3 regions of the Janthinobacterium sp. EB271-G4-3-2 genome follow, and region 2 is predicted to be linked to each of the others. Evidence: predicted binding sites of a transcription regulator. Region 2 holds the regulator's gene; each other region holds the start of a gene.

Region 1 (10,211 bases), on a different contig from region 2:
CAGATGCAAACCATCGTCAGCCTCGTCTCGGCTGGCATGGGCATCGCGCTTGTGCCACAATCGGTATCGAATCTGATGCGCCCGGGCGTAGAATACAGGCCGCTGCAGGACGCCACGCCGCTGGTGGAAACGGGCCTGGCCTGGCGCCGCGACAATCCGTCCGCCGTGCTGCAAGGTTTCCTGGCGCTGCTGCGCAAGCAGATCGGCGCGGCCGCCGATTAAATTAAGTGGCCGCTAAGACAAAAAACGGCCAGCGCCCCCATACTACGCAACCTTGGCTTTAAACAAAGAAAGAAACCCCATGCTGATACACCCGATGCCCGACCCGATAGCCATCCAGATCGGCCCGCTCGCCGTGCACTGGTACGGCCTGATGTATGTGCTGGCCTTTGCCCTGTTCATTATCCTGGGCAGAGTGCGCATCAAGCAGCCGCACATCGCCATGCTGGGCTGGAAGAAGGAAGACCTCGATGACATGCTGTTCTACGGCATGCTGGGCGTGGTGATCGGCGGGCGCCTGGGCGAAGTGCTGTTCTACCGTCCCGAATATTTCATGCACAACCCGCTCGAGATCTTCATGGTCTGGCATGGCGGCATGTCCTTCCATGGCGGCTTCCTCGGCGTCATCCTGGCCATGTATCTGTGGGGCCGCAAGGCGGGCCGCAACCTGTTCGACGTGCTCGACTTCATCGCCCCGCTGGTGCCGCTCGGCTACGCGGCCGGCCGCCTGGGCAACTTCATCAATGCCGAACTGCCGGGCCGCATCGCGCCGGAAACCCTGCCGTGGGCCATGCAGTGGCCAGGCATTCCGTATCCCGTGCACCCGTCGCCGCTCTACCAGATGCTGGTCGACGGCATCCTCGTCTTCATCATCCTGTGGCTGTTTGCGCGCAAGCAGCGTCCGCGCATGGCCGTGGGCGCCATGTTTACCCTGCTGTACGGCTGCGCGCGCTTCATCACCGAATACTTCCGCACGCCGGACTGGGAAGTCGTGTGGCTTGGCGTGCCGATCACGTCGGGCCAGATGCTGTCCCTGCCGATGATCGTCGGCGCCATCGCCCTGCTGGTGTGGGCATATAAAAGCCAGGTAATGGGCGCCCCGCCCACCAAGGCGCGTCCGGCCAACACGTAAAACCGCCGTTCTCCAGGTGGCGCGCCAGGCAGGCGCGCCACTCTCCCTCCCTGCCTCCCCCGCAACATTTCCCTCAATACAATTAAATTTCCTCGTGGAATAGACTTGCTGTTGACATCTCGGTATCATCGTTTTCACATGCCGCCACCGGGGAGTGCCTTGCCATGCCGCCTGCCGGACAAAAACTGACGTACTCGATTGCGCTGGGCGCCAGCTATGTGCTGGCGCAGCTGGCCTTGACGGCCTGGGCCGGCACGCACGCGCCGTACGTCAGCTATGCGTTCAACATTGTCGCGCCCCTGCTGGCGCTGGCGGCATGTTGCCGCTGCGCCTACGTCAGCGCGGCAGGCGCCGTCAGGACAGGCTGGGCCCTGTTCGCCGTGGCCATGCTGTTCTGGAGCACGGGCATGATATTGTCGGCCTGGCAGGATCTGAGCGGACAAGTGGCATCCGACGCCACGTATTTTTCCGATTTCGCCTATTTCATGTATGGCGCGCCCCTGCTGCTGGCCATGTCGTCCGTAACGCACAACCATCGCTCGCGCACCTTGCAATGGCTCGATGCCGTGCAGGTGCTGCTGGCGGCCTACCTGGCCTATACAGCCATCTTTTCCGTGTCGCCCTTCGACCAGCGCTCGATCGCGCCGATTCCCGCCAGCCTGCTGGTGCTGACCTACAACGTGGAAAACCTGGTCCTGGCCTGTTGCGCTTCGCTACGCCTGCTGGCGCACCGGCGCGATGGCGGCCAAGGCCGCTTTTACCTGTTGCTGACGGTATTTTTGTGGTGCTATGCGGGCTGCGCGGCCGCGTATAACTATCTGACCTTGCATGGCGTGACGCAAGCGTGGAGCGAAGTGCTGCCCAGCCTGCCGTTCCTGCTGCTGGTGCTGCTGGCCACGCGCGTCACGGCGGCGCAGTCCGCGGCCGAAAGTACGCAGGCGCAGCAAGCCCCGCAAAAGCTGACCCTGCTGATCGACAATTTCAGTCCCATCTTCTTTACGGCCGCCTTGCTGGGCTTGGGCTTTGCCGTCATGCGCGCGCATTTCTACCTGGCGGCGGCGTCGCTGTTCGTCGCGCTGCTGGTCCACGCGCTGCGCTCGGCCACCTTGCAAAGCCGCTACATGCAAAGCGAACTGGCCTTGCGCGCCGCGCATGACAAGCTGGAAAAGCTGTCGCTGACGGATGGTTTGACGGGCATCGCCAACCGGCGCTGCTTCGACCAGACATTACAGCTGGAGTGGCAGCGCGCCGCGCGCAACCATCAAGGGCTGGCCCTGCTGATCATCGATATCGATTTCTTCAAAAGCCTCAACGATACCTTCGGCCACCCGTATGGCGACGCCTGCCTGGTGCGGATCGCGGCCGCCCTGCACTCGGCGCTGCCACGCGCCAGCGACCTGGCGGCGCGCTTCGGCGGCGAGGAGTTTGCCGCCATCCTGCCCGCCACCGATGGCGACGGCGCACTGGCCGTGGCGCACAAGATGCAGGAAGCGATCGCCGCTGCCGCCATCGTCCACGCGCCGTCGCGCGGCGGCCTGGTGACGGCCAGCATCGGCCTGGCCTTGAGCGACGCAGGACAGACGCCGGAACAATTGCTGGCCGCCGCCGACCAGGCCCTGTACCGGGCCAAGCAGAATGGCCGCAACCGGGTAGAAGCCTAGCCTTTCAGCTTATGGGTAATCACTTTCCATTGCGCCGGCGTCACGGGCGTGATCGACAGCCGGCTGCCTTTCTTGAGCAGCAGCATGTCTTCCAGTTCCGGCATCCGGCGCATCTCGGACAGGGGCAGCAGCGCCGTCTTCTTCACGCCGCGCACGTCGACGCTGATCCAGCGCGGCTGCTCCGGCGTGGCCTTGGCATCGAAATATTTGCCACCCTCTTCAAACTGGCTGTGATCGGGATACGCGCCGCTGGCCACTTCGGCCACGCCCGCCACGCCCGGCTGCGGGCAGCTCGAGTGATAGAACAGCACGCCATCGCCCGGCTGCATGCCATCGCGCATGAAGTTGCGCGCCTGGTAGTTGCGCACGCCGAACCACGGCATGGTGTGCTGGGGCGCGGCCATCAGGTCGTCGATGCTCACTTCATCGGGTTCGGATTTCATCAGCCAGTATTGTTTCATGCAGACTCCGTATCAAAGCGACAGGCGTAAAAAAACGGTTGCGCATCAATGCTGCAACCGTTTTCAGTTGTACTACCAAGTTACTGCGAATTGGGCCCCGCCTGTGCCGCTATGCCGGCATCCCGAACCAAACGGTTCAAGGTGGTCACGTTAGTTCAATTTCGGGTTCGTCGAACGAGCGACGCTCACTCCCATCAAACAAAATTCGCAACCGATGCGCATAAATGGTTCAAGGAATATATGGCAATCGCGAACACCGCAGGGTAGACCCAAGTTTACTCCTTTGATCGCGCATCGCAAAGACAAATCGTCGCGTGCACGCTTAAAAAAGGTTTTCCTGGGGCGTCAAAGCGCTATCGAGAACAGTATGCATGGCCGAGATTTTCTGCTTCACTTCCAGGATCGTCAATTCCGACAGCGGACCTTGCGGCGACTTCACGGAGAGGAATTCCGCGGCCACGCCCAGGGCGGCCAGCACGGCGATGCGGTCGTTGCCCTTGACCTTGCCCGCGTCGCGGATGGCTTTCATTTTGCTATCGAGATAGATCGCCGCTTCGCGCAGCGCGCGCTCTTCACCGTCGCGGCACACCATGCTGTAGGACTGACCCATGATATTGACATCGACACGCGGCATCACGCTTCCTTCTCGTTCTCGGCAATATAGGCGCCCGCTTCCGAAGCGGCTTGCTCCAGGCCGGCTTGCACTAGTTCGGGAATTTTTTCCAGCAACGCTTCGACCCGCTCCTGCGCCTCGCGCATGCGCTGCACGTACAGGGCGTTCTCGGCGGCCAGCGCGGCATTGTCCTTGCGCAGTTGCGCGTTTTCACGGCGCAGCGCATGGGTCATTTCGGCCAGCAGGCCTATTTTGTCGGATAATTCGTTGAATTCGGAAATCATCCCGCCACTATAGGGCGGACGCTCCATGGGCGTCAATCGAATCACGCCGCTGTCACACATATTTACATCAATGCAGGTCAGTTGCCGTGAAATACACGCTTTTTCCGGCGCTTTTCGCCAAGTGCGCGCATCTGCCAGCGCCGCGATGGCGGCGTTTTACTCGTCGACGTAATCGGGTTCGATATCGAGTCCGCCATAGCGGTTTTCGCAAGAGCGGCGCGTCAGCGTCTGTTGTCCACCCTTGCCGTCAAGCACCATCGTCAAATCGCGGCAAGTACGGCCGTAGCTGCCAGGTTTGCCGTCCGTCAGCGAGGGCGTCAGGCGCACCGCCAGCGGTACCGCATTGCCCAGGCCCTTGTTGCTCCACTGGCGCGTCTTGCCATCCTCTTCATCTTTCAAGGTGCGCACGGCGGCCGTCAACAGGGCTTGCTTTTCCTTGGCATTAAGCTTGGCGATGGTGACGTCGGACAGGAAAGGCGGATACACGACGGGCGCCGGATCCTTGCCCTGCACGTCCCAGCGGCCGCTGCTCTGCGAACAGGTACGGCGGCTCAGGTCTTGCGACTTGTCACCGGCCGTGACGACGAATTTCAGGTCGCGGCAGATGTGCGCCTTCAGGCTGTGTTCCGTCATGCCGGAGTTGCTGAAGTTATACGTGACTTTGACCAGCACGCCGCGGTCGGCGCCGTTGTCCCACACGTGCGCTTCCTGGTCGTCGTCGTCCTTGTTCAGATCGTTGAACAGCTCGTTCAGCAGCCTTTCCTTTTCCTGCGGCGTCAAGGCGGCCACGGTGATCTCGTCGACGATGGTGGGCGTTTGCGCGGCGGCATTGCCCAGACAGGCGAGACCGATGAGGGTGACGCCCAGCAGGCGCAGGGCGGAACGGGAAGTGGTCAATGGCATGGTGTGCTTTCTGGTGCAGGTGACGATATAGGGCGATATTGATATGCAATTACAATCATCTTATCAAAGTCCATAGCAAAACTGTGTTTCCTGTGCGTACAGGAACGCCGTTCGCCTGACGGGCATGCTAGAGTCGCGCCTGTTGCTGACGCCCGGGAACGAGGCTTGCGTTTGCGCAAACCCTGCGTAAATGCAGGCTGCGCAGAACGTCCAAGCTTATCTTCCCGGAGAATAAGCCCTTGAATAAGCCCCCTACCGTCCCTATAATTAGCACTCGTTAGTAGAGAGTGCTAACAAACTCTTTCGTAGCAATCCTCAGGACATGATGGTGTCTGCCGGGCAACAGCAGGGAACGCTACGCGGCGGGCGACGCCGCGATGCCACCACTGCCTAGCTGGCACGCACTCGATGACATGGGGTTTGCTTGACCGTTGCGGGCTGCTTTCAACGGCGGTCACTGAAAGCAGGTCTGGCGCTGTGCCAGGCATGTATTCATTTAGCAACACCTATCCATTGAACTTTAAGGAGTTTTGTATGAATCTGCGCCCATTGAACGATCGCGTCATCGTCAAACGCCTCGACCAGGAAACCAAAACTGCGTCCGGCCTCATCATTCCTGATGCAGCTGCTGAAAAACCGGATCAAGGCGAAGTCCTTGCCGTAGGCAATGGCAAGATTCTCGACGACGGCAAAGTCCGTCCTCTGGATGTCAAAGTAGGCGACCGCGTCCTGTTCGGCAAATACGCCGGCCAAACCGTCAAAGTTGACGGCGATGAGCTGCTGGTCATGCGCGAAGAAGACATCATGGCGATCGTCGTCAAGTAATTGTTTCCACGTTGTAGACAGATACATCCCGAAACTCAGGAGAATTGAACATGGCAGCTAAAGAAGTAGTATTCGGCGACGCAGCGCGCGCCAAGATGGTCGAAGGCGTCAATATCCTCGCCAACGCAGTCAAAGTCACCTTGGGCCCGAAAGGCCGCAACGTCGTGCTGGAACGCTCGTTCGGCGCCCCTACCGTCACCAAGGACGGCGTGTCGGTAGCGAAAGAAGTTGAACTCAAAGACAAGCTCATGAACATGGGCGCGCAAATGGTCAAGGAAGTTGCTTCCCGCACCAGCGACAACGCCGGCGACGGCACCACCACCGCGACCGTGCTGGCACAAGCCATCGTGCGCGAAGGCATGAAGTTCGTTGCCGCCGGCATGAACCCGATGGACCTGAAGCGCGGTATCGACAAGGCAGTTGCTGCCACCGTCGAAGAACTGGCGAAAATCGCCCGTCCTTGCACCACGACCAAGGAAATCGCCCAGGTTGGCGCGATCTCGGCGAACTCGGACTACTCGATCGGCGAGCGTATCGCTGAAGCGATGGAAAAAGTCGGTAAAGAAGGCGTCATCACCGTGGAAGACGGCAAGTCGCTGAACGACGAGCTGGACATCGTTGAAGGCATGCAGTTCGACCGCGGCTACCTGTCGCCATACTTCATCAACAACCCAGAGAAACAAGTTGCCGTACTGGACAGCCCATTCGTCCTGCTGTGCGACAAGAAAATCTCGAACATCCGTGACCTGCTGCCGGTACTGGAACAAGTCGCAAAAGCTGGCCGTCCACTGCTGATCATCGCGGAAGACATCGAAGGCGAAGCGCTGGCGACCCTGGTTGTGAACAACATCCGCGGCATCCTGAAAACTTGCGCAGTGAAAGCACCTGGCTTCGGCGACCGCCGCAAAGCCATGCTGGAAGACATCGCTGTCCTGACCGGCGGCCAAGTGATCGCTGAAGAAGTCGGCCTGACCCTGGAAAAAGTGACCCTGGCCGAACTGGGCCAAGCGAAACGCATCGAAGTGGGCAAGGAAAACACCATCGTCATCGATGGCGCCGGCGAAGCTGCCTCGATCGAAGCACGCGTGAAACAAGTGCGTGTACAGATCGAAGAAGCGACCTCGGACTACGACCGTGAAAAACTGCAGGAGCGCGTCGCCAAACTGGCTGGCGGCGTTGCCGTGATCAAGGTTGGCGCAGCCACCGAAGTCGAAATGAAAGAGAAAAAAGCACGCGTTGAAGATGCACTGCACGCTACCCGCGCTGCCGTGGAAGAAGGCATCGTGCCAGGCGGCGGCGTAGCCCTGCTGCGCGCTCGCGCCAACATCACGGTCAAAGGCGACAATCCTGATCAAGACGCTGGTATCAAGATCGTCCTGCGCGCAATGGAAGAGCCACTGCGCATGATCGTGCAAAACGCTGGCGAAGAAGCTTCGGTCGTCGTGGCAGCCGTACTGGCTGGCACGGGCAACTACGGCTACAACGCTGCCAACGGCACGTATGGCGACATGGTTGAAATGGGCGTTCTGGACCCAGCCAAAGTGACCCGTTCGGCGCTGCAAAACGCCGCTTCGATCGCTTCGCTGATGCTGACGACCGACTGCATGGTCTGCGAAATCGCTGACGACAAAGCAGGCGGCGGCATGGGCGGCGGCATGGGTGGTATGGGCGGCATGGGCGGCATGGACGGCATGATGTAATGTCCGGCGTCCCCGCGCGCAGGCGACGGCGCGCAGGGATGCATCGCCGGGCCAGGACAGGCAGACCAAAAGCTGTTTATCCCAGCCCGGCAGCCCCGAAAAGCTATCTTCTACGGAAGGTAGCTTTTTTTTTCGCCTGGCGCTTGTCGCCGCTGCCGCGAACACGTCCTCAGTTCTGGCTCAGGCTTTCCGGATACACGACGGCCGATGCATAATCGATGCGCTTCTCCGTATCATCGGGCGGCAGGCCGTTCGCGGCATACTTGATGCCGGCAGCCAGCAACGTCATGCTATGCCGCCCGAATGCCCCGACATCGACGTCGGGAAAAGTCATGCGGATGTCGCGCCGGTAATCGCGCGCGTGATTGAATCTGGTCGATATCTTGCGCACAAACGACAGCGCCTCGCCATCCAGATACACACGGGAGATATTCGGGTCCTTCGTCACCACGTAGTTGCGCCAATGTAAGAAGAACCAGCCGGTTGCCGGACTGGGGTCAAAGGCAACCGTCGCACGCACATCGCACGCCTTGCTGCTATACGCCAGATGTTGCGCCAAGCCCCCTCCCAGCGAATGACCGACCAGGTCGATGGGCGCTTGCACGCCCTCGTCCCGGCCCATGGCTGCCTTGCAGACAGCCGAGGACGCCGTCTTCGGCAACACGCGCACCAGCGCTTCGATCAGGCGCCCCCCTTCTGTCCGGGCCTCGCTGAACTGGGGATTGGCGCCTACGCCGAAATCGACGTTGCTGAAGTTGGCGATCCAGTCGCTGCGCCACTCATACGTGGTATTTTCCGTACCGCGAAAAGCCAGTACCGCCTCCAGCGGGCGGCCCGCCGCATCCAGCCTGATATAGGTCTCATATTGCAAGCCCTTGGCGCCACGGCAAGGTTGCAGCGGGCCGCCCTGTCCCGCCGCCGGCTGCATGCCAAGTTGCTTTACAAGTTGCTGATTCAGCCGGAACCAGCCATCGGGCAAGCCGCTGCGCAAGGCAGGCGCATCCGTGGCAGTAACATAATCGCAGGCGCGCTCCTGGCGTTCCGACACGGCAAGATCGCGCCGGTAAACGGCTTCGGCCATGTCGGCATGCGGTGATAGCTGGCGCAGCATGACAAGCGCCTCACCGGCCGGCAGGGTCTTTTCCACAGCGCCGGCAGCGGTGTGCGCCGATTCATGAATCGTTGGAAACTGCTTGCCCGTGCTCGCGCACGCGGCCAGAAAGCATGACGCGGCGAGCAGCGCCGTGCGTTTGATCATGTTCATCGTTTCTCCGTGGATGTTGATGCGCTGAGCCCCAAGCCGGACATTCCGTGCCTCGCCAGCGCGACAGGCAGCCTGCAGCATGGCTTCCTGCACCAAAGTTAGCACATAAGCAATTTCATACAAGTATTTATTGATTCATTTTGGAAATTTGACGGACCTATACCGTTTTAACAACACCGAAAGGCAAACCGGTAGAAAGAAGGAACAACCGGCTCTGGATGCGGCATCGACAGCGTGAACGGCCGGCTGGCCGCCCCCTGTGATTGCCGGCCTGTGCGTTTTGCTTTAGCATGGCCGCCATCGTCGTTCTTTCTCATCCCACCATCATGCCGCCACGCGCCTCTTCTTCCAAAACCACCATCATCGCCGGCATCCTGGCCGGCTTGCTGGCCGCCGGGCTCGGCGCTTTCTACCTGCACCAGCAATCCGCGCCGCATGGTGACCATTCCCCTGCCGCGAGCAGCCAGACGACGGCGCAAGAGCAGAACGCGCGCGCCGTCGATGCCTTGCTGGCTTTGCCGGAAATCAAGACCTGGTCGGCGCATATCGAAAAGGCTTCGGGCGGCCGCGCACACGGCGCCGTGATGGAGACGTCGCCCGAGACGCGCCTCGTCGATGGCGTCGCCTGCTATCAGCTGAGCTTTTTCGAAAGCACGCCCGATGCGGCGCACCGCTGGGAAAGTTTCGTCGTCACGCCCGACGGCAAGCGCATCCTCGTCGACGACATCGCCAGCGGCGACCTGATCAGCCTGGAACAATGGCGCAAGGACAACGCGCCCATGCAGCGCATCGCGACGCAGTAACGCTCCACACGGGCGTCCCCTGCGGCGGGACGCTGGCGTTGCAGCGCAAGCTTTACTTTCTGGTATCGAAGCCTGATACTCGGCCACATGCCCGCCGCCACTGTCCGCCCCCTCACGCCTGACGACGCCAGCGCCTACCGCGCGCTGCGCCTGGCCGGCATCGCCGAACTGCCCGCCGCCTTCTGCACGACATACGCGGCGGAAAGCGGCTTGCCGCTGGCACAGATAGCCGAGCGCTTGCGCGCCACATCGTACCAAATAATATTTGGCGTTTTCGACAAGGAACAATTGATCGGCATTGCCGGTCTGCGCCGCGAGCCGATCGCCGTCGTGCATGACAAGGCCAGCCTGTGGGGCGTGTACATGGCGCCGCAGGCACGCGGCTGCGGCGCGGGACGGCAACTGGTGCAGGCGGCCGTCGCGCACGCCTGCAGCGTGCCCGAACTGGCCCGCGTGCGCCTGGCCGTGGCGCAGGACAACCACGCGGCATTGAGCCTGTACCTGGGCTGCGGATTCACCCTGGCGGACAGCCCCGCATCGGATGGCATGCTGCAAATGCAACTGT
Region 2 (10,211 bases):
GCCGCGTTTGGCGAGGCGTTCGAGGCATTGTCCGCGTTTCGCGGCGTCAGCATCGCCGCCATCAATGGCTATGCCATGGGCGGCGGGCTCGAATGCGCGCTGGCGTGCGACATCCGCATCGCGGAAGAACACGCGCAGATGGCTTTGCCGGAAGCTTCGGTCGGCCTGCTGCCGTGCGCGGGCGGCACGCAGCACTTGCCATGGCTGGTGGGCGAAGGCTGGGCCAAGCGCATGATTTTATGCGGCGAGCGCGTCGATGCGGCCAAGGCCCTGGCCATCGGCCTCGTCGAGGAAGTCGTGCCAACCGGCAAGGCTGCCGCCACGGCGCTGGCCCTGGCCGCCAAGGTGGCGCGCCAAAGCCCCAGCAGCGTGACGGCGTGCAAGACCCTGATCCAGGGCGCGCGCAGCCATCCGCTCGTCAATTCTCTGCCCGATGAGCGCACCCTGTTCCTCGGCCTGTTCGATACGCAAGACCAGAAAGAGGGCGTGCAAGCGTTCCTGGAAAAACGTCCGGCGGAGTGGAAGAATGGTTGAAACAGTGAAACTGGAAGAGCGCGACTGTCCCGGCGGCATGAAGCTGGGCATCATCACCCTCGATGCGCCGAAGTCGCTGCATGCGCTGACCCTGGACATGATACGCGCCATCGATGGCGCTCTCGTGCGCTGGGCCAGTGACGACGCCATCGCCTGCGTGGTGCTGCACTCGTCGACCGACAAGGCCTTTTGCGCGGGCGGCGACGTGCGCAGCCTGCGCTCGGCAGTTGCCGAGCAGCCAGGTATCGTGCCGAACCCGCAGGCGCTGGCCTTCTTTGCCGAGGAATACCGGCTCGACCACCGCATCCATACGTACGTGAAACCACTGCTGGTGTGGGGCGGCGGCATCGTCATGGGCGGCGGCCTGGGTCTGATGGCGGGCGCCAGCCACCGCGTCGTGACGGAAAGCACGCGCATCGCCATGCCGGAAATCACCATCGGCTTGTTCCCGGACGTGGGCGGCAGCTGGTTCCTGGGCCGCATGCCGGGCCGTAGCGGCCTGTTCCTGGGGCTGACGGGTGCGCCGATGAACGCGGCCGACGCCCTGTTCACAGGTCTCGGTGACTATTTCCTGCGCCAGGAAGAGCGCGCCATGGTGCTCGACTCTCTGGCGCTGGCGCAATGGCAAGCCAGCCCGCAGGAAAACAGCGAGCAGCTGGACCGCTTGCTGCGCGGTTTCTCGGCGCCCGCATCCATGCTGCCCGTCTCGGAAGTGCGCGCCAACTTCGACGCCATCGCTGCGCTGACGCAAGCGCCCACCTTGCCCGAAGTGGTGGCCGCCATTGCCGCATATGACGGCGATTCGGCCTGGCTGCAAAAGGCGGCCCACTCGCTGGCCAAGGGCGCGCCCAGCTCGGCCGCTTTGGTCTGGGCCATGCGCGACCGCACACGCCACATGAGTTTGGCGCAAGTGTTTCAGCTGGAATTGATCGTGGCCGTGCAATGCTGCGCCCATGCGGACTTCAGCGAAGGCGTGCGCGCCTTGCTGATCGACAAGGACAACGCGCCGCAGTGGCAGCCGGCCAGTCTGGCCGACGTCAGCGCAACGCATCTGGACGAATATTTTGCCGCGCCGTGGACACAGCATCCATTGGCCGATTTACATTAAAAGAATTGGGAGACAAGAACATGCAACATATTGCATTTATCGGCCTGGGCAACATGGGCGCGCCGATGGCCCGCAACTTGGTGGCCGCCGGCTTCCACGTGTCCGTGTTCGACCTGGCGCCGGCAGCCGTCGCATCCCTTGTTGAAGCGGGCGCCACGGCGGCTGCTTCCGCCAGCGCGGCCGTGCAGACGGCCGACGCCGTCATCACCATGCTGCCAGCCAACAAGCATGTGCAGGAACTGTACCTGGCGGCCGGCGGCGTGCTCGATTCGGCCAAGCCCGGTGCCCTGTTCATCGATTGCAGCACCATCGCCGCCGATGTGGCGCGCCAGGTGGCGCAGGCGGCCAGTGAACGCGGTTTTGCCATGATCGATGCGCCCGTCTCGGGCGGCACGGCGGGCGCGGCGGCCGGCACACTGACCTTCATCGTCGGCGGCAGCGAAGCGGCCTTGCAGCAGGCACGTCCATTGCTGGAAAAGATGGGCAAGAATATTTTTCATGCGGGCGAGGCGGGGGCAGGCCAGGTAGCGAAGATTTGCAACAACATGCTGCTGGGTATCTTGATGGCCGGTACGGCCGAGGCGCTGAACCTCGGTGTGGCGCATGGCCTGGACCCGAAAGTGTTGTCCGACATCATGGCCAAGAGTTCGGGCCGCAACTGGACCCTGGAAGTGTACAACCCGTGGCCCGGCGTCATGGACGGCACGCCCGCGTCGCGCAATTACACGGGCGGCTTCGGCACGGCGCTGATGCTCAAAGACCTGGGCCTGGCGCAGCAGTCCGCCCTGTCGGCGAACGCGCCCACGCCTTTGGGCGGGCTGGTGCGCCAGTTGTACCAGATGCATGCGCAAGCCGGTTATGCGCAACAGGATTTCTCCAGCATCGTGCAAATGCTGCAGCCGGGCTTGAATAAACCCGCCTGAGGAATTTTGGGCAAAAAAAAGCCCGCTGGTAAAAGCGGGCTAAATCCAATTCTTGGAAGAGTTGGAGGAGACAGATGCATTATGCTGCATCGCCACATATAACTCCAATTTATCTTTGTAATATCAATTATATATTTCAGTGATATCTCTTCCTGGCAGCCGCGTGGCGGCTGCCAGCGTCACAGCGTTAGCCCGGATTGCAGGCGATCTGCACGGTGGTCACGTTCGCTTCGCCCATGGTACCCACGCCGGTGCCCGGCGCTACGGCGCATACCAGGCCGGTCGGCTGGGTGAATACGCTGATGCCATACTTGTCGCCATCGGCGACAGGCGCCGCCAGGGTAAAGGTCGTGCTGCCTTTGGCCACCGTGGTTTGCGCATTGCCGTTGATCAAGACCAATCCATCCGCCGTCAGGCCGCTAACCGTGCCACCCACCGTATACCTGTTTTGCGAACAGGAAACCGATGCCTGGATACTGACGTAGTGGCCAGCCGAACCGGTGCCGCCACTGATGGTGCAATTCATGTGGGCAGGGTTTTGCTTGACCGTGATGTTGTAGTCGGTGCCGTAGTCGATGCGTTTGCCAAAGGTGAACGTGGTGGTGCCGGCGGCAGGTGAGACGCTGTCGCCGCCGTTGACCAGGATCAGGCCGTTGGTGTTCAAATTGCTGATGGTGCCGCTGACATCATACGAGGCCTTGCCGCCGCAAGCGGCCAGTCCCAGGGTCAGCAACAGCGCGGCGAGTGGGCGCAGGCAGGATAACTTCATGTATTTCTCCAATCCAATATAGTGGTGACGAATCGCGTGGCTTACAGCGCCGTGCAGTTCAGTGTGGCGCCGGTCGTGGCGGCGGAACCCATGGTGCCGACGACATCGCGGCCGTCGGCACTGGCCGAACCCACGAACTTGCAGGTCTGGCCCGCTGGGTAGGTCGTTATCACCATGCCGTACTTAATACCGTCATCGACCGTCGCAAACGTATAGGTGGTGCTGCCTGCCAGCGGGCTGGTGCTGTTGTTGCCAATGGACAGGGTCAGGCCGTTCGCGGTCAGGCCCGTGATCGTGCCGCTCAGCGGGTAGCTGTTGGTCTGGCAGGTAACCACGGCCGGCGATGCGGAGTAGCTCGACGCCTTGCCGCTGCCGTTGACCATTTTGCAGACGGCGCCTTTCGGCTGCTGCTTGATGGTAATGTCATAGCGGTCATCATTGTTGAGCAGCTTGGTGAACGTAAAGAAGGTCGCGCCGGCCGCGACGGGCAAGCTTTCGTCGCCATTCTGGAGGATCAGGCCATCTTTTGCCAGGTTGGACACTTGGCCTTGCAGATACAGATTGCCGCCGCTGCCGCCGCAGGCCGCCAGTGTGACGGCGCAAGCCGCCGCCAGCATCGAGCGCAGGTACAAATTTTTCATACATTCTCCAAAACGAATTAGGTTGGGTAGCGCAACGCGGACGCTGGCGCCGCATTGGAATGGCGCCTATTTTAGTCTATCTGGCAAGCTGAATGATCTTGCCTTGTATCACCCTGTAACAATTTTTCGCCGGGAAGCGCTGGCCCGGCCCCATTTCACGGGGGCGCAGCCATGCCGGAGCCGGCGATCGGTGCGACAATAGACGCAGGCTGCGCACCGTGACGCGGCATCCACCGTGAATCCCATGTCCCTTGCTACTGTAAAACCTGCCGTGCCGCCCAAGGCCATCCTGTTCGATCTTGACGATACCTTGTGGCCCATCGCGCCCGTGATTGCCGCCGCCGAAACCCTGCTGCACGACTGGCTGGCCACGCATGCGCCCAAGGTGGCGCAGCAGTTTTCCATCGAGGTGCTGCGCCAGCACCGCCTGGCCATGCTCAATGAACAACCGCATTTTCATGGCAACCTGATCGAGTTGCGCCGCGCGGGCCTGCTGACCGCCTTCGAAGCTGCCGGCGAGGATCCCGCCCTGGTCGACGGCGCCATCGCGCAGTTCCTGGCGGCGCGCCATCGCGTCCAGCCGTATGACGATGTCTTGCCGGGCCTGGCCTGGATGGGCCAGCGCATGCTGGTCGGCTCCATCTCGAACGGCAATGCGGACCTTGACATTATCGGCCTGGCGCAGCATTTCAAGGTATCGATCGCCGCCAGCGACTTTGGCGTCGCCAAGCCCGACGCCAGCATCTTCCTGGCCGCTTGCGCCGCGCTGGGCGTGGCGCCGCATGAGGCCGTGTATGTCGGCGACGATCTGTATTTCGATGTGACGGGGGCGCAAGGGGCGGGCATGCGTGCCGTGTGGATGAACCGCAAGGGTAGCGACGCCCACCTGGCCGCCGGCGTGCAGCCCGACGCCATCTGCGCCAACTTTGATGAATTGCTGCTGTGGCTGCAGGGGCAACTGGAAGATTGATCGCCGCCGGGCGGACGAACGTGCATAATAGGCGCTGTTGATGCACGTTCGGCCGCTTTCGTTGCCGCTTGCCTAACAAAATACTTGCTTAAATAAAACACCATGCAACTCGATACACGTGCCCAAACACTGCTGAAAGCCCTGGTCGAGCGATATATCGCCGACGGCCTGCCGGTCGGTTCGCGCGCCTTGTCGAAAATTTCCGGCCTCGACCTGTCGCCGGCCACGATCCGCAACATCATGGCCGATCTGGAAGAGCTCGGTTATGTGTCCAGTCCGCATACCTCGGCCGGACGCATCCCCACGCCGCGCGGCTACCGCATCTTTGTCGACACCTTGCTGACCGTCCGGCATCTGGACGAGCACATGGTGGAGTCGCGCATGCGCCTGCAGACGCCGCAGCCGCAAAAAACCATCGCCAACGCGGCGCAGATGCTGTCGTCGCTGTCGCAGTTTGCCGGCGTCGTGCTCAGCCCGCGCCGCGAATCCGTGTTCCAGCAAATCGAATTCCTGCGCCTGTCCGAAAAACGCATCCTGCTCGTCATCGTCGCGCCCGGCGGCGACGTGCAGAACCGTTTATTGCTGACGGAGGCCGACTATACGCCGGCGCAACTGGTGCAATCGGCCAATTACATCAACCAGAACTATGGCGGCCTGTCATTCGACGCCGTGCGCGTGCGCCTGCAAGGCGAATTGCGCCAGTTGCGCGACGACATGGGCAGCCTGATGCAGGCGGCCGTGGAGGCGGGCAGCGAAGCGATGGCCGACCATAGCGACGACATGGTGATTTCCGGCGAGCGCAACTTGCTCAGCGTGAGCGACCTGTCATCGAATATGCATTCGCTGCGCCAGATGTTCGACATGTTCGAGCAAAAGACGGGCTTGATGCAGCTGCTCGACGTGTCGAGCAAGGCGACGGGCGTGCAGATTTTCATCGGCGGCGAATCGAACCTGGTGCCGATGGATGAGATGAGCGTGGTGACGGCGCCGTATGAAGTCAACGGCAAGATTGTGGGAACGTTGGGAGTGATCGGACCGACGCGCATGGCTTACGAGCGCGTCATTCCGATTGTCGATATCACGGCCAAGTTGCTGTCAAGCGCGCTCAGCCATCATTGATCGTACTGCCTGACGCGCCAGCCGCTCCATGGGAACGGCCGGAACGAATCAGGCGGTTTTGTGCGGGCAAGCCGTCTTGGTGCAGTTGCCGTAGATGGCCAGCGCGTGTTCGGCGATCTTGAAGCCGCGCTCTTCAGCCACTTTTTGCTGGCGGATTTCGATTTCTTCGTCAAAGAATTCTTCGACCCGGCCACAGTCGAGGCACACCAGGTGGTCGTGGTGGGAGCCTTCGTTGAGTTCGAAAATCGCCTTGCCGGTTTCAAAATGGTTGCGGTTGAGCAAGCCTGCCTGTTCGAATTGGGTCAGGACGCGGTAGACAGTTGCCAAACCGACATCCATATTGTCGGCCAGCAGAATCTTGTAGACGTCTTCCGCGGTCAGGTGGCGTACCGGGCTACTCTGGAAGATATCGAGTATCTTCAGCCGTGGCAGGGTGGCTTTCAGGCCGCTTGCCTTGAGATCACTAGGATTGTTACTCATGTTTGTTGCTCGTATGTGGGTCAGGTGCTTTATCATATAGCGTTTTAGCGGGGAGTGCCAAAATATGCATTTTTTGGCAGGCCGGCCACTCCTGGCGTTTTGTTCATCAAATTGAGGTCATTTATGCGCGTAACACCGGCTGTATTGCCATCTCTCTGGCACCGTATTTCATTCCGAGCACCAGTCGTGGCAGGCATGGTCTGTGTCGCGCTGGCCATGTCCGGCTGCGCCAGCCGTGGCATCCTGGGCGAAAAGCCGGCAGCTGCTCAAAAAGAAGGCAAGGAAGTGGTTCCTGAACAGGGCGCACAAACGACCACCATTACGCCGCTGCAAAAATTCATGTGGTTTTTCTCGCCCTACCGTCCTGACATTCAACAAGGCAACTTTGTCTCCGAAGAGATGCTGGCCCAGCTGAAAGTGGGCATGACGCGCGACCAGGTGCGTTTCGTCCTCGGCACCTCGCTGCTGACCGATATCTTCCATGCCGACCGCTGGGATTATCCATTCCGCCTGGCCCGGGGCAGTGGCGAAACCACCAGCAGCCGCGTGGTCGTGTACTTCGGCAAGGATGGCAAGGTGGAACGTTTCGAAGGCGGCAACTTGCCGACGGAGAAAGAATACATCGACCGTATCGCCGGTCCGTCGCCATTCGCCAAGGTTGCCAAGGCCGACGTGCCTGCCGCCGTCGTGCCATCGCCCGTGGCGCCAAGCGCCGTGCCGGTGCCGGCCGATGCCGCCCCTGCTATTCCTGTGAGCAAGCCTGAAGTTGCCCCTGCACCCGCAACGGCGCCTGCCGCCGAGCCTGCACCTGCACCTGCTGCCGAACCCACCAAATAAGCTGTTGTAAGAGAATAAAATGACTGAACTGAAAATCGCCATCGCTGGCGCCAGCGGCCGCATGGGCCATATCCTGATCGAAGCCGTCAGCAACGCGCCCGACGCCGTGCTCGCTGGCGCGCTCGATCGCGCCGGTTCGCCGTCCGTCGGCCAGGATGCCGCCGCTTTCCTCGGCAAGCCTGCCGGCGTGCCGATCGAGTCCGACCTGGCCACCGGCCTGGCCGGCGCCGATTACCTGATCGACTTCACGCGCCCCGAAGGCACTTTGCAGCATCTGGCGTATTGCGCCGAGCACGGCATCAAGATGATCATCGGCACCACCGGTTTCGATGACGCTGGCAAGGCCGCCATTGCCGCGGCCGCCGAAAAAACTGCCATCATGTTCGCACCGAACATGAGCGTGGGCGTAAACGTCACCATGAAGCTGCTGGAACTGGCCGCGAAAAGCCTGTCCGAAGGCTACGACATTGAAATCATCGAAGCGCATCACCGCCACAAGGTCGATGCGCCCTCGGGCACTGCCCTGCAAATGGGGGAAGTGGTGGCCGGCGCCCTGGGCCGCGACCTGAAGGAATGCGCCGTGTACGGCCGCGAAGGCGTGACGGGCGAACGCGACCCGTCGACCATCGGCTTTGCCACCATCCGCGGCGGCGATATCGTCGGCGACCATACGGTGCTGTTTGCCGGCATCGGCGAGCGCATCGAGATCAGCCACAAGTCGAGCAGCCGCGTCACCTACGCCCACGGCGCCCTGCGCGCCGCGCGTTTCCTGGCCGACAAGCCGACCGGCCTGTTCGACATGCAGGATGTGCTGTCGCTGAAGAACTGAGGAAGACCATGGCCACTGCCATCCTGAATGGAAAAGACATCAGCGACGAAGCGAGCTTTCACGCGCAATGCGTGCAAGCCTTCGGTTTCCCCGAGTTCTACGGCAACAGCATGGATGCCTGGGTCGATTGCCTCAGCTACCTGCGCGACGATGAAAACATGACGCAGTTCCGTTTGAAGCCGAACGAAGTGCTCGAGATTGTTGTGCAGGATGCGGAAAGCATGAAGGCGCAAGTGCCGGACTTGCTGGAAGAAATCACGTTTTGCATCGCCGGCATCAATGAGCGCTATGACGATTACGGTGAAAAACCGGCATTGAAACTGGTACTCAAGTGAATAGCATCGTAGGTCGGATTAGCGGCAGCGCCGCGTAATCCGACACATTGTTGGCTGTGCAAGTCGGATTACGCGCAAGCGCTAACCCGACCTGCCCAACATTTACACCACCTTGCGCTCGCGCAAACCGTCGATCTCGCCGCCATCAAGGCCCAGCCACTGCTGCAGCACCTCGTCCGTATGCTGCCCCAGCAAGGGCGGCGGCAAGCGGTACTGTACCGGCGAGCCGGACAGGCGCACGGGATTGGCCACCAGTGCCACCGTGCCCGCCGTCGGATGCGGCATCTCCACTTTCAAGCCACGTGCCACCACTTGCGGGTCGGCAAACACCTGGTCGATGCGGTTGACGGGGCCGCACGGCACGGCTTGCGCCTCGAAGGCGCTGATCCACTCGGCCGTCGTGCGCATGACCGTGGTCTGGCGCATCAAGGGGATCAGGATCGCCCGGTGCGCCACGCGCTGCGGATTGGTGGCGAAGCGTTCATCCTGCGCCCATTCCGGGTGGCCGGCGACGGCGCAAAAGCGCGAAAACTGCCCATCGTTGCCGATCGCCAGAATCATGTCGCCATCGGCCGTAGGAAAGTCCTGGTAGGGCACGATGTTCGGATGCGCATTGCCCATGCGCTGGGGCACCTTGCCGCCGCACAGGTAATTGGCGGCCTGGTTGCCCAGCGCCGCCACTTGCACGTCGAGCAAGGCCAGGTCGATATGCTGGCCCAGGCCCGAGCGTTCCCGTTCGGCCAGCGCCGCCTGCACGGCGATGGTGGCGTACAGGCCCGTCAGGATGTCGGTCTGCGCCACGCCCACTTTTTGCGGCCCGGCGCCCGGCTGGCCATCGGGCACGCCCGTGATGCTCATCAAGCCGCCCATGCCCTGGATCAGGAAGTCATAGCCGGCGCGCGCCGCGTACGGCCCATCCTGGCCAAAGCCCGTGATGGAGCAGTAGACGAGGCGCGGATTGAGCGCCAGCAAGCTGGCCGCATCGAGGCCGTATTGCTTCAAGCCGTCCAGCTTGAAGTTTTCCAGCAGCACGTCCGATTCGGCAGCCAGCTTGCGCACCAGCGCTTGCCCTTCTGGCGCGGCCAGGTCGATGCACAGGGAGCGCTTGTTGCGGTTGGCGCACTGGAAATAGGCGGCCTCGGCCGTGTCGCGGCCATCCTCGTCTTTCAGATACGGCGGGCCCCAGGAGCGCGTGTCGTCGCCGCGGCCCGGCTGTTCAATCTTGACGACGTCAGCGCCCAGGTCGGCCAGCATTTGCCCGGCCCACGGGCCGGCCAGCACGCGCGACAGGTCGAGCACGCGCAAGCCGGTCAGCGGCGCGGGGCGCAAGGTGGAAGCCAAGGCGTCCATTAGTTGAAGGCGGCGATGCCGGTGATGGCGCGGCCGATGATCAGCGCGTGCACGTCGTGCGTGCCTTCGTAGGTGTTGACCACTTCCAGGTTGACCAAGTGGCGGATGACGCCGAACTCGTCGGAAATGCCGTTGCCACCCATCATGTCGCGCGCCACGCGGGCAATATCGAGCGCCTTGCCGCAGCTGTTGCGTTTCATGATGGACGTGATTTCCACGGCCGGCGAGCCTTCATCCTTCATGCGCCCCAGGCGCAAGCAGCCTTGCAAGCCCATGGTGATTTCCGTCAGCATGTCGGCCAGCTTCTTTTGCACCA
Region 3 (10,211 bases), on a different contig from region 2:
GCAGCACGGCGCGGTTGGGCTGGTAGCGCACGGCTTCGAGCACGGAGCGCTCATCGTTGCGGATGTCCGCCAGCAGGGCCAGCGACTGGTCGCTGTGGCAAGCGAGCACGACGTGATCGACATGCTCGACGCCGGCGGCCGTATGCAGCTCGACCATGCGCGCGCCATCGTGCGGCTGGCGGCGCACGGCAAGCACGGGGCAAGCGAGGCGCTGCTGCGGAATGCCGGCCAGCAATTTTTCCACGTACACGCGCGCACCACCGCGCACCGTGCGCCATTGCGGACGGTCGCTCACTTGCAGCAAGCCATGGTTGTGGCAGAAACGGATGAACGTGGCCAAGGGAAAAGCCAGCATCTGGCGCGCCGGGCACGACCAGATGCAGGCGGCCATCGGCAGCAGATACCAGTGGCGGAACTCGTCGCCATAGTTGTGCAGGTCAAGGTATTCGCCCAGCGACATGGCCGGTGCCGGCACGCTGGCCGTGGCCAGGGCGCTGGCCTGGCGGTTGAAGCGCACAATGTCGCGCAGCATGCGCAAAAAGGCGGGGCGCAGCAGGTTGCTGCGCTGGGTAAACACGGTATCGAAATTCGCGCCCGCCCATTCCAGCACGCGCGCATCGGATGCCGTGCCCAGCGGCATTTTGACGGAGAACGACATATCGCTGTCGGCCGCCTCGACACCGAGTTCATCGATCAGTTGCACCAGGTTCGGGTAGGTGGCGTGGTTAAACACGAGAAAACCCGTGTCGACACCATGCGTGACGCCATCGAGCGTGACGTCCACCGTATGGCTGTGGCCGCCAAAATAGTCGCCCGCCTCGTACAAGGTGACGTCCTGGCCCGCCTGCGCCAGGCGATAGGCACACGACAATCCTGCGATTCCTGCTCCGACGACGGCAATTTTCATGAGTGCACCTGTGTTAAGTTTGTCCTGGACAAATAAGCCTCATGGATAATCGATGAAATATTGATTTATGTCAATGAGCGCTCTCAGCCGTTCAGAAACTTATACGTCGGCAATTTTCAATCGGATTCAGCTATTTGGTCCGGGGTGGCGGAAGGCGTAAAATGCACTCCACGTTCTTTTTGCATGCGAGCAAGCCCCCTGGTATGGATACTGACCTGCAACCTACTTCCGCCTTCAGCATCAGCGATGTCGAGCGCGATACCGGGCTGGCCAAGGAAACCTTGCGTGTATGGGAGCGCCGCTACGCCTTTCCCCAGCCCCAGCGCGACGCCTTTGGCGAGCGCAGCTATCCGGCCGAGCAAGTGCAGAAGTTGCGCATGGTCAAGCGCCTGCTGGACCTCGGATTTCGTCCGGGCAAAATCATGCAGCACAGCACCGTGCAACTGCAGCAGCTGGCCAGCGCCGGCAGCGCGGCGCCGCCAGCGCCGGCCCCCCAGCTCGAACATTACCTGTCGCTGTGCCGCGGCCACCAGATGACGGAACTGGGCGATGCCCTGCGCCAGGCGCTGGCCGTGCTGGGCTTGAAAGCGTTCACCATCGACGTCATCGCCCCCCTCACGGGCATGGTGGGCGAAGCGTGGGCTTGCGGCGACCTGGCCGTGTATGAAGAGCATCTGTATAGCGAAACCTTGCAAACGGTGATGCGCCACGCCATCTTTTCCCTGCCACAAGCAAGCAGCCCGTCCACGCGCACGCCGCGCATCGTCCTCAGCACCTTGCCGCAGGAGCGCCATGGCCTGGGGCTGCTGATGGCCGAGGCCCTGTGCGCGGCGGCCGGCGCCCATTGCATGTCGCTGGGCGTGGAAACGCCGCTGACGGACATCGTCGCGGCCGCCCGTGCGCAGCGGGCCGACATCGTGGCGCTATCGTTTTCCAGCGCCAGCAAGCAACGGCAGACGCGCGACAGCCTGCAGCAGTTGCATGCAAGCTTGCCGCCAGAGATGGAATTGTGGGCCGGCGGACGCAGTCCCGTGCTGTACAAGCAGCCGCCAGCCTTTTTGCACGTGCTGGACTTGCGGCAAGTCGAGGAAAGCATCGCCGACTGGCGCCGCCGCCATCAGGCGCTGGCCCTGCAAACCCACTGAACCGGCTGGAAAGCGCGGCAACTGCGGCGATCTCCGTGGATAGCCGCGCAATGTTGCCAATCGAACAGTAAAGCATGAAGGGCCGGGCGCGCTCTGGTAGAATAGCCCGTAACACAGTGTCCGGCGCCGCCGGGCCTTAGGTCAGCACCCGCCACCACACATCCATGTTTAGTTTCTTCAAGAAAAAACCCATCGCTCCCGAGGCTGCGCCAGCCGAGCCCCTCGTCCTTCCCGCCGCCACGCCGCCTGCCCCGCAGCCTGCCGCTACGCCCCTGAGCGGCGCGCCGGCCGAGCTCGTACCCGTGATCGTGGCCGCCGAACCTGAGAAAAAATCGTGGATGACGCGCCTGAAGGCCGGCCTGTCGAAAACTTCGAACACCTTATCCGTGCTGTTCGTCGGCGCGAAGATCGACGACGCCCTGTACGAAGAGCTGGAAGCGGCGCTGCTGATGTCCGACGCCGGCATCGACGCCACGCAATTCCTGCTCACGGAATTGAAGAAAAAGGTCAAGGAAGACAAGCTGCTCGACGCCGCCGCCGTCAAGGCCGCGTTGAAAGTGCTGCTGATCGACCTGCTCTCGCCGCTGGAAAAGCGCTTCGAGCTAGGCCGCCACAAGCCGCTCGTGATGATGATTTCCGGCGTGAATGGCGCCGGCAAGACCACCACCATCGGCAAGCTGGCCAAGCACATGCAGTCGAACAACCAATCCGTGCTGCTGGCTGCGGGCGACACCTTCCGCGCCGCCGCGCGCGAACAGTTGATGGTCTGGGGCGAGCGCAACAACGTCACCGTGATTTCGCAGGAATCGGGCGACCCGGCCGCCGTGGCCTACGACTCCGTGCAATCGGCGAAAGCGCGCGGCATCGACGTGGTCATGGTCGATACGGCCGGCCGCTTGCCGACGCAGTTGCACCTGATGGAAGAATTGAAGAAAATCAAGCGCGTGATCGGCAAGGGCATGGATGGCGCGCCGCATGAAACCCTGCTCGTCATCGACGGCAACACGGGCCAGAACGCCCTCACGCAAGTGAAGGCCTTCGACGATGCCCTGCAGTTGAGCGGCCTGGTGATCACCAAGCTGGACGGCACCGCCAAGGGCGGCGTGCTGGCGGCGATTGCCCGCGTGCGTCCCGTACCCGTGTATTTCATCGGCATCGGTGAGAAAATTGAAGACTTGCAGCCCTTCGTGGCTGCCGAATTTGTCGAAGCGCTGCTCGGATAAGCCTACCTACATGATTGAATTTCAGCACGTCTCCAAGCAATACTCCCCCGATGCCGTGGCGCTCAGCGACATTTCGCTCAGTGTTGCCAAGGGCGAGCTGGTGTTTCTGGCCGGCCCGTCCGGCGCCGGCAAATCCACCCTGCTGAAAATGATCGCTGCCATGGAACGCCCCACGTCGGGCAAGCTGATCGTCAATGGCCAGGACATGGCAAAGATCAAGCCGGCCGGCGTGCCCTTCCTGCGCCGCAACATGGGCCTGATCTTCCAGCAGCAAAAGTTATTGAACGACCGCTCCATCCTGGCCAACGTCATGCTGCCGCTGCTCGTCGTCGGCGCGCACAAGGCGGCCGCCGAGCAGCGCGCGCGCGCCGCGCTCGACAAGGTGGGATTGCTGGACCGCGCCATGGCGCGTCCGCTGTCGCTGTCGGGCGGCGAGCAGCAGCGCGTGTCGATCGCGCGCGCCATCGTCAACCGGCCGCAGATCATCCTGGCCGACGAGCCGACGGCCAACCTGGACCGCGCCAGCGCCAACAAGGTGCTCGACGCCCTGAAAGCCTTCCATTCCGTGGGCGTGACCTGCCTCATTTCCAGCCATGACGAACAGATGCTCGACGCCGCCGCCCGCGTGATTCACCTGAAAAACGGCCAGCTGGTCGCCATCGACAAGGCCACGCAAGCGCCCGTCTTCGCTCCGCCCGATCCCGATTTTGCACCGTCCCCCGGCCAGGACGACGCGCAGGGAGAACAGCCATGAGAGGCTGGTTCCGTCAACACCGCTTCGCGCTGGGCTCGGCGCTGATTCACTTGCGCAAGTCGCCAGGCGGCTTTCTATTGAACGTCGTCGTCGTCGCCATCGCCCTGTCGCTGCCGTTCGCCGGCTTGACCATGCTCGACAATGTGCGCCCGATGTCGGAACAGATGTCGGTCGATCCGGAAATCAGCGTCTTCCTGAAGATCGACACGCCGCGCGAGCAAGCCGTGGCCCTGGCCAGCGCCATGCGCAAGATCGTGGGCGAGCAAAAGGCGAAAATCGTCTTCATCCCGCGCGAACAGGCGCTCGACACCCTGAAAAACAAGAATGGCCTGGCCGACGTACTGAGCACCCTGGGCGACAATCCCTTGCCCGACAGCTATGTGCTGAAACTCGACGCCTTCAGCAGCGCCAGCGAAGCGCAGGACGTCGATGCCGTGGCGGAACAATTGCGCCACTTGCCCGGCGTGGAATCGGCGCAAGTCGATTCGGCCTGGGTCAAGCGCCTGGCGGCCCTGCTGGGCGTGCTGCGCCTGGTACTGCTGCTGCTGGCGATCACCCTGGGCGTGGCCGTGATCGCCGTCGTCTTCAATACCATCCGCTTGCAGGTGATGCAGCAGCGCGATGAAATCAGCATCTCGAAACTGATCGGCGCCACGGACACCTTCATCCACCGCCCCTTCTATTACACGGGCGCCCTGCTGGGCCTGTGTGCCGGCGCGCTGGCCTTGGGCGCCGTAGCGCTGGCCTTGCAACCGCTCAATACCGCAATTGCCGAATTTGCCCGCCTGTATGCGTCCGAATTCCAGCTGGTGCCGCTGGCGCCGCTGCCGATGGCAGGCTTGCTGGCCGTCAGCGCCGGCCTGGGCCTGATCGGCGCCTTCCTCTGCGTGCAGCGCCACCTGGCGCGCCTGAACTGACCTCCCCTGCCATGGCGGCGCCTTCGCTGCCGCCATGCGTCCCCCATACTGCTGTTATCTTGATATTAAGCAAGTATTCTTAAGGCTCGCTTCAGCCAAAGGCCGTAGACTAACTACGTGTTCAAATCGCTGTTCAGAGATATATATCAAGCATTAAATCATCATAGTATTTAGGCTATCAGGTCGATTAAATGTGCTGATTGGCACTCTCAGGCAGAGAGTGCTAATATAGGGACATACCAAAGGCAGTAGCGCCATGGACGCCAGATGAAGATGGTGCCGCGCTCTGCAAAGTGCAAGACCGAATACGCAAAAACGAACAGACAAGAGGACCACGTCGCGTGACGTGGCCAACTGGAACAAAGCAAGACTACGAGGGAGAAAACATGACTATGATGTCCGCAACGTCCGCATTGGTTCCGACCAAAAGTAATGCGCTGGGCCTCGGTTTCACTGGCAATCTGGGCAATATCGATGCCTATATTTCGGCCGTGAACCGCCTGCCCATGTTGACCCACGACGAAGAAATTTCGCTGGCGAAACGCCTGCGCGAAAAAAATGACCTGGCCGCCGCGCAAGAGCTGGTGCTGTCGCACCTGCGCCTGGTGGTCTCGATTGCCCGCGGCTATCTGGGCTATGGCTTGCCGCATGCCGACCTGATTCAGGAAGGCAATATCGGCTTGATGAAAGCGGTGAAACGTTTCGATCCGGACCAGGGCGTGCGCCTGGTGTCGTACGCCATGCACTGGGTGAAAGCCGAGATGCATGAGTACATCCTGAAAAACTGGCGCCTGGTCAAGGTCGCGACGACGAAGGCACAGCGCAAGCTGTTCTTCAACCTGCGCAGCCACAAGACGGGCCTGGACGCGATGACGCCGAAGCAGATTGATGCGCTGGCCAAGCTGCTCGACGTGAAGCGCGAAGAAGTGATCGAGATGGAAACGCGCTTGAGCGGCCGCGACATCGCGCTGGAATCGCCGACCGACGATGAAGACGACAAGTTTTCGCCGATCGCCTACCTGTCGTCGGAGCAAAGCGAGCCGACCAAGGTGCTGGAAGCGGAACAAGTGACGCGCCTGCAATCGGAAGGCCTGGAAACGGCCTTGAGCAAGCTCGACGCCCGTTCGCGCCGCATCATCGAAGCGCGCTGGCTGGCCAACGACGACGGTTCCGGTGCCACCCTGCACGCGCTGGCAGAAGAGTTCGGCGTATCGGCCGAACGCATCCGCCAGATCGAAGTGGCGGCGCTGAAAAAAATGAAGGGCGCTCTGGCAGCCTGGGTGTAATCGCAAGCAATGCCGCAATGCAAAAGGCGCCGCAAGGCGCCTTTTAGTTTTACAAGTTGATGCTTATCAACAGATAAACATGGCAGCCCATTAAGCTGCGGCCAAGCCCTTGACGAGGACTTCGGCGACCAATTCATTCAGATCCGCGCCGCGCTCCTTGGCCAGGGTCTGCAATTGCAAGACCAGATCGCTGTTCAGCTTGACGGCGAATGGCACCAGGCCCAGGGCCTGATCGCGCTTGCGCTGCTCGCGGCGGTCGACGACCACCGCTTCCTTACCGAATGCACCGGCGCCGGGAACATTCATCTTTCCCATCAGTTTCTTGGCATCGCTTTTGGCCAGGTCGGTTTTTTTCATGGTTGTTTCCTGATTTTCAAAACAGCCATTTTACGCAGTAATCGGCGCGCCGCGTGGCCGGCGCGTCAATTCATCGGCAGCACGCCAATAGTGCGCCATAAAAATATCATTTTGTTATTATCATTTATCCCACGCGTGCACAGGCACGCCCGGGACGCTCTACCTGAAAGGAAAAACATGCAATATCTGACCCGCTCTTATCGTACCGTGCTGCTTCCCCTGCTCATCGTCTGCCTGGCCGTGCTGGCCGGCTGCGGCGCGGCCGGCAGCGCCGGCGACGCGGAAAACACGCCGCGCAGCGTCACCCACGTGCTCTCGCCGGGCGAACAGGTCGCCATCACGGCCACCGATACCCTGAAACTCGAGCGCGTCAATGACAGCCGCTGCCGCAAAGGCGCCGTGTGCGTATGGAAAGGCTACGTCAGCTACAGTTTCAGTTTGCTCAACAGCGCAGGCAGCACCGACATCGTGCTGTCCGATTCCATGCCGGGCGCTTCCAGTTCCGTCACCGTCAACCACCTGACGTTCACTTTGCTCGACGTCGATCCGGCCACGCCGCCCGCCCTGAACGCGGCCGAACCCACCTACCGGGTCAAGGTGAAAATCACGCAGGGCGCCCTGCCCCGCTAAGCGTCAGGCATCGTGGCGCTGGCGGCTGTCGGTCGGCGCCTGCTGCCGCTCCAGCAGGCCGTAATCGCGCACGACGGCGGCGATGCGCAGCCGGTAGTCGTCGAACACGCCGTGCCGGCCAGCCGCTTGCGCCGCCCGGTGGGCTTCCAGCCGCCGCCACTGCGCCAGCGCCGCCTCGTCGCGAAAGAACGACAGCGACAGCAACTTTCCCGGCTCGCTGAGGCTGCTGAAACGCTCGATGGAAATGAAACCATCGACTTCGTCGAGCAAGGGCCGCAGCGCGGCGGCCAGATCCAGATACTGCTGGCGCCCTTCCGCACTGGGCCACACTTCAAAAATCACGGCGATCATGCGCTCGCTCCTTGCGTAAACACGGGGATGCGGGCGTTCAGCGACGCTTGATAACGCCACGCCAGCGGCAAGTCTTCCAGCCTGTCGGCCCACGCCTGCAAACAAGCTGCGGCGATGGCGTGCGCGATGGACTGGCCCGGACAGACGTGGCGGCCATGGCCAAAGCCCGACTCCGCATGGCCGGCGCTGGCCAGCACGACGACGATCATCTGCCCGGCGGGTACACACACGCCATCGCACTCCACAACGTCCGCCGTATAGCGGCGCGTGTTGTGGATCGGGGGATCATGGCGGCTGACTTCGCGCAGCATGGCCGGCCACCGCTCAGGCGACGCGCGCAGTTGCGGCAACAACTCCGGCTGCGCGCGCAAGGCAACTATGGCGTTGCCCAGCAAGCCGGCCGTGGCGTCGCAGGTCTGCGACAGCAAGCCCACGAGGTTGGACAACAGGCCGCTCCCCATGGCATCGGTCTCTGTCACGATACTGGCGAGCAGGCTGCCCGGCCTCGCGTTACCCTCGCGCAGCAAGTGGCCAAAACCTTGCAGCAGGGAATCGGCCGCTTCCTGCGCGCCAGCCAGCTGTTCACCATTGCTCAGCGGCGACAGGCAGGCGACGAAATCACGCGTCCAGGCGGCCAGCGCCGGCCATTGCGCTGGCGCAAAGCCCAGCAAGTGGGCCATGGCGAACAGGGGCAGTTGAAAAATCGCCTCGTTGAGCTGGATGGCGCTGGCGGGCACGCGGTCGCCGGCAAACTGCATCACCCGTCCGTGCAGGCGAACCACGTCCACCTGGCCCAGCGCGCGCGCCAGCACCTGTTTCGGCACCGTATGCCGCTCGCCATCATTCATGCGTACCAGTTCGGCAAAAATCGCGCCGCACGGCGTGCCTGCCAGAGACTCCGGCACGGCCAGTCCCGGCGGGCGCACGCGGCAAGCGGGATGCTCAAGCACGGCGCGCACGCCGGCCGCGCCCGTCGCCAGCCAGCAATCGAGTGCCGCATCGAAACGCAGCGGCGGGCCGTCCGCCAGGCGGCGATAGTAGTCATACGGCGCCGCGTGGGTAACGGCGGAAAAAGGGTCGGCGGGGTCGGCTAGCAGCATGCGCATTCCATTGCAGTGAGGTGGGGATACGAGTATGCTGGTCCTTCCACCACAACACTTCGCCGGCGAACGAATCATGGATGACAAACTTCCCTCGGCCGACATGGGCCTGGCGCAACTGGCCGGCGCCATCGCCGAACCGGCCCGCGCGCGCATGCTGTGCAGCCTGCTCGATGGCCATGCGCGCACAGCCACGGAATTGTCGACGCTGGCCGAAGTGGGCGCCTCGACGGCCAGCGCCCATTTGAGCCGGCTGCGCGACGATGGCTTGCTGTCCATGGTGGCGCAGGGCAAGCACCGCTACTACCGCCTGGCCAGCACGGAGGTGGCGCGGGCGCTCGAAGCGCTGCTGGTGGTGGCCGGCGTGCCGGCAACGCCGTTTACCCCATCCACGCCGGACCGCCTGCGCCATGCGCGCACCTGCTACGACCACATGGCCGGCACGGTCGCCGTCGCCATGCACGACCAGTTGCACGCGCAAGGCTGGCTGCTCGATGATGGCGGCGAATATCGTCTGTCGGAAGCGGGCGCGGCCGGCATGGCGGCCTTGGGCATCGACGTGCCGCAACTGCTCCAGCAGCGCCGCCGCTTCGCTTGTGCCTGCCTGGACTGGAGCGAACGGCGCGCCCACCTGGGCGGCGCGCTGGGGGCGGCCCTATTGCAACTGGCCCTGCGCCGGCGCTGGGCCGAGCGCGAACTCGACAGCCGCGCCCTGCGCCTCACGCCGGCTGGCGAGCGGCGCCTGCTGGCCGCCCTGGGTGCGCCATGATCGCCTTCGAAGGTTTGTCCAAACAGTACGGCACCTTCGAGGCCGTCAAGCCGCTGACCTTACAAGTGGGCAAAGGAGAAGTCTTCGGCTTCCTGGGCCCGAATGGGGCCGGTAAAACCACCACCATCCGCATGCTGATGGGCATCCTCGTGCCCAGCAGCGGGCGCGTGCTGATCGATGGCCTCGATTGCCACCGCGATGGCGCCGCCGTCAAGCGCAAGGTGGGCTACCTGCCCGACAATCCCATCTTCTACGATTATTTGCGGGGACGTGAAATCCTGCAATTCGTAGCCGAAATGCATGGCTATCCACGCGCCGAGGCGGCCACGCGCACGGCGCGTCTGCTGACGGAATTCGGCCTGGACGAGGCGAGCGAGGATTTCGCCGTCAATTATTCGCTGGGCATGAAGAAAAAGCTGGGCCTGGCTTGCGCGCTGATCCACGATCCCGCCGTGCTGATCCTCGATGAACCGATCAACGGCCTCGACCCGCGCGCGTCGCGCGACGTGCAGGAACGCTTGCTGCGCATCGCCGCGGCCGGCACCACCATTTTTGTTTCCACGCATTTGCTCGACATGGCGCAAAAGCTGTGCAGCCGGGTTGCCATCATCCACCGTGGCGCCCTGGTCGCCACGGGCAGCCTGGACGAGATCCGCCAGCAGCTGTCCAGCGACGGCAGCCTGGAAGACCTCTTTTTGCAACTCACCGACGAAACCGCATGACACCGGCGCCGCCCACCGCCTGGCGCGCCGTCTGGCTGCTGACCCGATTG

Evidence for each region. The regulator HrcA, encoded in region 2, represses chaperone genes, less so after heat shock. The targets are predictions, from matches to a motif close to TTAGCACTCNNNNNNNNNGAGTGCTAA.
Region 1: groES (co-chaperone GroES) is a predicted target of HrcA. The motif match lies at 5,322-5,348, and genes of this name have one in related genera.
Region 3: rpoH (RNA polymerase sigma factor RpoH) is a predicted target of HrcA. The motif match lies at 5,147-5,173, and genes of this name have one in related genera.

Annotation. Positions count from the first base shown of each region.
Region 1 is NZ_JACYMG010000003.1:506,553-516,763, forward strand. It holds gene IGS55_RS10135 (LysR family transcriptional regulator) at 1-222, shown strand, start outside; gene lgt (prolipoprotein diacylglyceryl transferase) at 302-1,132, shown strand; gene IGS55_RS10145 (GGDEF domain-containing protein) at 1,297-2,793, shown strand; gene IGS55_RS10150 (EVE domain-containing protein) at 2,790-3,254, opposite strand; RNA gene ssrS (6S RNA) at 3,345-3,522, opposite strand; gene IGS55_RS10160 (cell division protein ZapA) at 3,577-3,888, opposite strand; gene IGS55_RS10165 (hypothetical protein) at 3,888-4,151, opposite strand; gene IGS55_RS10170 (hypothetical protein) at 4,308-5,054, opposite strand; gene groES (co-chaperone GroES) at 5,589-5,879, shown strand; gene groL (chaperonin GroEL) at 5,930-7,579, shown strand; gene IGS55_RS10185 (hypothetical protein) at 7,749-8,843, opposite strand; gene IGS55_RS10190 (hypothetical protein) at 9,134-9,646, shown strand; gene IGS55_RS10195 (GNAT family N-acetyltransferase) at 9,734-10,211, shown strand, end outside.
Region 2 is NZ_JACYMG010000014.1:125,620-135,830, forward strand. It holds gene IGS55_RS24290 (enoyl-CoA hydratase) at 1-534, shown strand, start outside; gene IGS55_RS24295 (enoyl-CoA hydratase/isomerase family protein) at 527-1,642, shown strand; gene mmsB (3-hydroxyisobutyrate dehydrogenase) at 1,663-2,565, shown strand; gene IGS55_RS24305 (hypothetical protein) at 2,753-3,334, opposite strand; gene IGS55_RS24310 (hypothetical protein) at 3,376-3,975, opposite strand; gene IGS55_RS24315 (HAD family hydrolase) at 4,220-4,945, shown strand; gene hrcA (heat-inducible transcriptional repressor HrcA) at 5,048-6,064, shown strand; gene fur (ferric iron uptake transcriptional regulator) at 6,113-6,544, opposite strand; gene IGS55_RS24330 (outer membrane protein assembly factor BamE) at 6,740-7,381, shown strand; gene dapB (4-hydroxy-tetrahydrodipicolinate reductase) at 7,401-8,210, shown strand; gene IGS55_RS24340 (barstar family protein) at 8,219-8,545, shown strand; gene IGS55_RS24345 (CaiB/BaiF CoA transferase family protein) at 8,648-9,895, opposite strand; gene IGS55_RS24350 (acyl-CoA dehydrogenase) at 9,895-10,211, opposite strand, start outside.
Region 3 is NZ_JACYMG010000017.1:25,403-35,613, reverse strand. It holds gene IGS55_RS26080 (NAD(P)/FAD-dependent oxidoreductase) at 1-907, opposite strand, end outside; gene IGS55_RS26075 (MerR family transcriptional regulator) at 1,111-2,052, shown strand; gene ftsY (signal recognition particle-docking protein FtsY) at 2,217-3,275, shown strand; gene IGS55_RS26065 (cell division ATP-binding protein FtsE) at 3,286-4,029, shown strand; gene ftsX (permease-like cell division protein FtsX) at 4,026-4,946, shown strand; gene rpoH (RNA polymerase sigma factor RpoH) at 5,339-6,232, shown strand; gene IGS55_RS26050 (hypothetical protein) at 6,323-6,589, opposite strand; gene IGS55_RS26045 (hypothetical protein) at 6,767-7,219, shown strand; gene IGS55_RS26040 (antibiotic biosynthesis monooxygenase family protein) at 7,223-7,570, opposite strand; gene IGS55_RS26035 (cytochrome P450) at 7,567-8,670, opposite strand; gene IGS55_RS26030 (ArsR/SmtB family transcription factor) at 8,747-9,439, shown strand; gene IGS55_RS26025 (ABC transporter ATP-binding protein) at 9,436-10,161, shown strand; gene IGS55_RS26020 (CPBP family intramembrane glutamic endopeptidase) at 10,158-10,211, shown strand, end outside.